DNA from 3 places in the Shewanella sp. 3_MG-2023 genome. Region 2 is predicted to be linked to each of the others. Evidence: riboswitches for the same ligand, from Rfam matches in the RefSeq annotation. Region 2 holds a riboswitch; each other region holds the start of a gene.
The links. A riboswitch is a leader RNA that binds a small molecule or an ion and turns the genes downstream of it on or off. The one in region 2 is predicted to bind cobalamin.
Positions count from the first base shown of each region.

Region 1: linked by a shared signal. The riboswitch ahead of Q4591_RS15880 (TonB-dependent receptor) and the one ahead of Q4591_RS17875 (TonB-dependent receptor) in region 2 are both predicted to bind cobalamin.
Region 3: linked by a shared signal. The riboswitch ahead of Q4591_RS17120 (ABC transporter ATP-binding protein) and the one ahead of Q4591_RS17875 (TonB-dependent receptor) in region 2 are both predicted to bind cobalamin.

Region 1 is NZ_JAUOSH010000030.1:21,068-23,344, forward strand. Features, by position in the region: gene Q4591_RS15875 (hypothetical protein) at 1-377, shown strand, start outside; cobalamin riboswitch at 592-811, shown strand; gene Q4591_RS15880 (TonB-dependent receptor) at 944-2,277, shown strand, end outside.
Region 2 is NZ_JAUOSH010000040.1:17,455-19,731, forward strand. Features, by position in the region: gene Q4591_RS17875 (TonB-dependent receptor) at 1-915, opposite strand, end outside; cobalamin riboswitch at 1,034-1,200, opposite strand; gene cobS (adenosylcobinamide-GDP ribazoletransferase) at 2,108-2,277, opposite strand, start outside.
Region 3 is NZ_JAUOSH010000036.1:11,370-13,646, forward strand. Features, by position in the region: gene Q4591_RS17115 (histidine phosphatase family protein) at 97-798, shown strand; cobalamin riboswitch at 937-1,109, shown strand; gene Q4591_RS17120 (ABC transporter ATP-binding protein) at 1,227-2,114, shown strand; gene Q4591_RS17125 (iron ABC transporter permease) at 2,156-2,277, shown strand, end outside.

The sequences.
Region 1 (2,277 bases), on a different contig from region 2:
ATTTATTCTGTATTCAAGGCTTTGAGGGCTTGGCAGAAAATATCGAGCCTGAGCGATTTTTAAATAATTTTGCTAGCACCTACCAAGACAGCTGCCAAGGTGAGGTGGTTTATGAGCAACTTGGAAAAACCCAGATGGGTGGTCAAGAAGCGTATCACGGCATTATCGGCTGTACCGTTATGGCTAACTTTTTACAGCAAGGTGGCTCAGTTAAACAGCAAGGTGAAATAGGTTATTACGCCGTAATTAAAGGCGTTGAAGACTTGTACTTTATGCATAAGTCTATGCGCGGCGATGTTTTTAATAAAAACTCAGCGCCATTAAAATCGACCAATCATCGTCAATTTATGTCGAATTTTAAGCAGTTACGATTCTAGAAATTTTCTTTTTATCAATAATTGGTTTATCAACAATCCGCTTATCAGTAAGCGAGCTATTAATGAGTAATCATATTATTCAGACTATTTTTCAATAAGTTGAATAATATGATTGATTCATTTTCGTTATATCAAAAATCCCCATAAGCACGTTATACTATATCAGCTTGTTATATGGCTGCTTTAAGTCGTAGCAATCAAAAATTTATATAATTTATCGTCAATTTATAGTGGTGCCTGTGTATGACACGGGATAATCGGGAAACTAGTGAAAATCTAGTACTGCCCCCGCAACGGTAATGGTGAGGACTGAGTGCGATAAAGCTTGTAGCTGTGAAATTTAAGCTGCTATTTAACGTTAAAAATTCATGTTCGTCAGTAGCTTTGCTACTTTAACCTAAGTCCGGAGACCGGCCCTATAGATGATTTTGAGATTTCGGTGGGCAGATCTCGAAATGTAGCTCGTTGCTTGTAAATAATCATGGCTTATCGCTAACAGATAAATTTACGAGTACGATGCGCTGCGGCAAATATGCCCCATTTTTCCTTTCAGGAGTTAAAGGTAAATGGGTACAAATCTAACAAAAATCGCATCAGCATTAAGCCTAGTATTTGGTCTAGCTGCTTCAACAACCTCAGTTGTTTACGCTGACACCACAACAGACAATTCTGCCAATGCAGAGGTTGAAAAAATTGTGGTTATTGGTCGTCAAGATGCAAATCCTCTTAATATTGCAGCGAATGTAAATGTGATCGACCAAGCTGATATTCAGCTTAGTGGTGCGGTGAGCTTAACGGAGTTATTACGTTCTCAAGCGGGTATTCAAGTGTCTGATAACAACTCAGGTACGACTTTTGCCATGCGCGGTTTTTCAGCGTCTCAAGCCGCCAGCAATACCTTAATTTTGATTGATGGTCGCCGCTTAAACAATATTGATATTGCGGCTCCTAGCATTAATGCAGTGCCGTTAAATCAAGTTGAGCGGGTGGAAATATTATCAGGTAGTGCTGGGGTACTTTATGGCGATCAAGCTGTTGGCGGGGTGATTAACATCATCACTAAAGCGCCTAATAAAGACGGTGGCGGACTGCAATTAAGTGCTGGCAGCTTTGATACTTATGAAGCTAAAGGGGATATTTCAGGCAAAATTAATGACGCTTGGCATTATTACTTGGCCGGCAGTTACAATCAAAGTGATAACTATCGCGATAATAACGACAGTGAAACCGGCTCAATTCTAGGCCGTTTGCAATATCAAACTGATTTACAAAATTTCTTTGTTGAAGCCAGCTACTTCGATAATGATCGCCAGGCCCCTGGTGCGCTAACACTGGAGCAGTATCTGCAAGATCCAACTCAGGCCGCACCTTTTACCGATGATGATTATGTTCATGAAATGACCACAGCGCTGCGCAGTGGCTATGAGTACCAATTAACTAAAGAATGGGCTTTGGCCACTGATTTAACTTACTCTGATACTCTAACCACTAACTTTATTTGGGGCAGTGCTGGGCGTATCGAGCGAAGTTTATTAAGCTTTTCACCCAAAGCCACAGCAAATTATCAGCTAGATAATGGTGATTTAGACATTATTGCTGGGGTTGATTTAAGTATCGGTGAGGCCGATTTTGATACTGCTTACATTCAACGTAATAATGAACAGAAAGTGACCAGTGCTTATGTGCAAGCCTCAGTGCCATTAACGCAGTCATTATCCTATGTAGTTGGTGGGCGTTACAGTGAAGTGACAGATGACTTAACAGATCAATTATCATACGCAAATGGTGTTGAGCTTGATAATGATGCCCATGCATTTGAGTTAGGGTTAAATTATCGTCCAAGCCTTGCGCATCGTTTTTATATTCGCGCCAATGATAATTTCCGTTTTGCCAAAGTGGA
Region 2 (2,277 bases):
TTGTCTCGCGACATCCGGGTTATCACCGCGAAAATTGACATTTGAATCTTGAGATTGACCAATATTTAATTTACTCGTGAGTTGCTCGCCCTGATATTGGGTGCCAACATTCCACAAATAATTGTCAAAATCAGCTTGGTCAGTGCCGCCACTGGCGTAAATATCATCGTGTTCGCTATTACCAGTGTCATATTGTAGACTCCAGCTAATATCCCATTGGTCAGAGATATTTTGCAAACCCGCTACAGTTAATCCTATGCGGTCATAGCCATCATCATCAGCTTCTTCTGGAGCGCCATTATGGATATTATATCCATCTGAACGTTCACTGTTTACTGTGATAGTACTTTGACCATCACCATGTGCCACTCCCGCACCTACAGTGCCTCGTAGATAGTTATTACTACCTAACTCGGTACTGGCAAACCATTCACCACCATTAAGTTGGCGAGTAAATATTTGTATTACGCCGCCAATAGCATCACTGCCCCAAATAGAAGCTCTAGGGCCTTTTATGACTTCTATCCGCTCAATATTTTGTGGAGAAAGGGAGCCAAAATTGACAGCGTTTAGGGGGGCAGATCCAACCCTTAAACCATCAATAAGCACCAATGAATGCCCAGAGCTGGTGCCTCGTATACTCACTGAAGCCGTTTGTCCAGCCCCACCATTTCGAGTCACACTTAAACCTGGTAATGCTTCTAGAACATCAACTACTGATTTGGGATTAAGCACATCAATTTCTTCACGTTCAATGGTATTAATTACCGTAAGTTGTGAGTCTGGTGTGCTCTCAAAACGTGTTCCAGTGACCACGATTGTTTCATGCACTGGGACTGCAGGTGCTGCAGCATTTACACTGTAAGTTTGAAAAATAGCTAATGTGATAGCTGATAAACGCAGTTTAAAACTCATTATTGTTGCCTTGTTATGCTGAGTTTAAAATAGCGGGAGATGCGCTGCTTGTTAATAATTGAGTAACTAGTAGCGAATAGAAAAAATCCAATCTTTCTATGTCTCAAGAAACCCGCTTGAGTACATCGAACAATTAGGTCGGTCTCCTGGCTCACAGCATCTAGAAATACACCTTCCCGATATAAAGTCAGTGGTAAAAAGTATTTCGCTCTGTTTACAGTTGCAGGTACAGCTGTGGGGTCTCACCACATTCCCAAAAATAACACCCTAATTGTATTGATAGTGATAAAGCTTGTTCGCACAACTCATTGTTGTGAACTGTTACTTTACCCATCGATGATGTGGTGGAATATAATCAATTATTGGTAGTTGGAATGTGAAAATGGTCACAGGTTTATTTATATGGACTAAAGTGTGTGACTTTTAACAGTACTTTTGTGGTGAGACTTTATGGGGCGGTTTTTCTTGCTTTAAATATGAGCTATTTTTACTTGTAATAAGATTTAGGTTGAAAATTAATTTTATAATATGTTTAAATTACTGTTAAAAGTAACATATTAAAAATTAATAAGCATTGCTATTATTTGTTGTGAGAGTTGTTTTACGCATATCGTAATAGAGATGTTTAAAACAATATTCACAACATTTGAATGTAACCATAATTGTTTGGTTTATTCTTATTTTGATATCGTTTTTTCTGCAAGTTAAATGTTATTTGAAGTCATATTTTTATATTGTGGCTTTTTTGATATTTTTTAATATATACTTCCACCCAAAGTATATGGTAAAACTGAGTAATAACTTCATCACTCTTACTTGGTAACCCTGCATTATGAGGTTAGAGGCATCTAACCTCATTTTTTTTGAGGCTAAATTTTCATCACGGAACCTATGTGTAATTTTATAAATTATAGGTTGTTTACGCTTAAGTGTGATTGCTAGAATGCAAATGTTAGCAGTGAGACTTTTAAACTAGATAGGAAAGTTAGCTGCTGAGGAACGTGTTTTTATTTTTTTAATAAAGACTCTCTATGAATTAATCAGCAACTGGCTGAAATAAAATTATTAAGTTTTATCACTTTTAAACTAAAGGGTTTTCCATCACCTTAATATTTTTTACTTTAACATGTTAAGTGCACTAATCCTGTCTGGTTTTGATTTGTAATCACTAGTTTCAATAAGTATTAATATACTAATATGTCCAAATAACAAAGCAAATATAAGTTAATAACTCTATTACTTGCTGCGTTGCGCCAAGGGTGTCACCTGTATATCCATTTATTTGTTTTTTCATTAACTTGAGTAATAAAACAAAAGCTATCAACCAAGTTGCTAGTAATAATAAAGTTAAGCTGCTTGGCA
Region 3 (2,277 bases), on a different contig from region 2:
AGACGTCCATAATACGTTTAAATAGATTGTAAGAGCAAGCCCATTGCTCACACTAAAAACATAAGCCAATTGAAACGGCCGATGGAGTCTCCTTAGATGAAGCAAGCTAAGATAATATTGTTACGCCATGGCCAATGTGAGGGCGACAGTATTTTGCGGGGTAAAACCGATGTGGCGCTAACTGATTTGGGGCTAACGAACATGCACCAGAGTGCGGCTAAGCTAGGGCTATTAGGTTGTTTGCCATCACTGCAGCTATACAGTTCGCCTTTGGTGCGCTGCCATGCGTTTGCCGCTGAATTAGCGCAGCAGTTAAACCAAGTGAGTGCTGATTTAGCTTTACAGGTTGAGATAATGTCTCAATTACAGGAAATTGATTTTGGCTTGTGGGACGGAAAAAGCTTTGCAGAGCTTTATCAGCATAGCGCTAAAGCGTTAGATGCCTATTGGGATAACCCTTGGGAGCATGGCGCGCCCCAAGCTGAGCCCATGGCTGAATTTGAACAAAGGGTGGCGCAGGCTTTTGCGCAAATAACCTTGCAAGCTTACAACTTGGCTGAAGCTCATACTGCTGAGGCTAATAGTGCTAAGGCAACAGCATCAGCCACTGCTCTGGTAGTGACTCACGGTGGAGTTATCCGTCATATTATCGCTTTGGTGTTAGGGCTTGAGCGCTGTAAAGGGCTATATGGACAACTGAATATAGATTATGCCGCGACGGTAACCATTGATGTGTTTTGGCCTGAAGCTGATGATAAATCGACTAAACCCGTCTATCGTTTAAACTGGAATAATTAGTTTTAGCCTAAAATTAGCAGAAAAAACTAACTTCACTTAGGCAGATATACCGTACAATATAAGCCGCATTTATTAAGTGCAATAAAATTTCAAATTAAGTCAATTTAGCTGCAGTTGAGTGCTTGTGTGAAATGCTTTAAGCAACACCAGTATCAAGCGGTTCGCTAAATGAGTAGGGAATCGAGAACTAGCCTAAATGCTGTTTAGCTCGAACTGTACCCGCAACTGTAAAATAGCATCTCATCACTTGTAAGATAAGTGATTAATGAATGCCATTAAGTCAGATACCTAGCTTAGTTTTTCTTGCTGAATTAGCAGCACCTAACAACAACTTGAGCGGGTAACTCAGGCGGAGTTTGTATCGTGATCAGTATTAAAACCCCAGATGTGGCTAAACATGCCTCTTGGATAACCGCAGGGGTAGTATCTTGACTACTGCGGCATTAACAGTTGATCAGCTAAGCTGGTCAGTTGCAGACAATGAGATCCTTTCTCAAGTCAGTTTTGCCTTGCAACGTGGTGAAATGCTAGGGCTTATTGGCCCTAATGGTGCGGGTAAATCCAGCTTACTGCGCTGCTTGTATCGCTATATCACCCCTGATGCTGGCAAAATCAGCTTATTTGGCGACAATATTAATGGTTTTTCTCATAAACAATTGGCCACTAAGGTTGCCGTTGTGCAGCAAGAGTCACCCCATTATTTTGATATGACCACCCATCAACTGGTTTCTATGGGCTTAACGCCCCATAAAGGCCTTTTTGAAACCAATACCCAAGCAGATGCAGATGATATTGCCAAGGCGCTGGCTAAAGTGGGTCTTGAGCACAAAGCCTTGCAGCAATATGAGCAGTTATCTGGCGGTGAAAAACAGCGGGCATTAATTGCACGGGCTATCGTGCAAAAGCCGCAGTTATTGATCCTTGATGAGCCGACTAATCATTTAGATATTCGCTATCAAATCCAAATTCTTGAGTTGGTTAGGCAACTTGGCATTAGCGTGATTGCCTCTATTCACGATCTTAATTTAGCCAGCGCAATGTGCGATAGATTGCTGTTACTTGATCAAGGAAAGTGCATCGCTCAAGGTTTACCTGATGAAGTATTAACAGAAACCATTTTGGGGAACGTGTTTGATGTTTGCTGCCAAATATCAAGTCACCCACAGCACGGTAAACCGTTAATTACTTATTTTTATGGTTATCAAAGTCATTATGACAATGCTAATCAAAACACTTGTCAAAGCTCGCAGCAAAACGCATATCCAAGCTCTGAACAAAAACATGGCCAATCAAACCACGGGCAGGGCGATAAATGACAGCCATTGATGCCACACAATCAGTGAAGCTAGCAAAGCAGATGAGTTTAAGTTTTAAGCATAAGCTACTGCTGTTTGTTACTGCCATAGTGACCCTAGTTACTCCAATCGCCGCGGCAAGTTTCGGCGCTGCTAATATCAGTTTTGAACAAGTCGTTAGCTT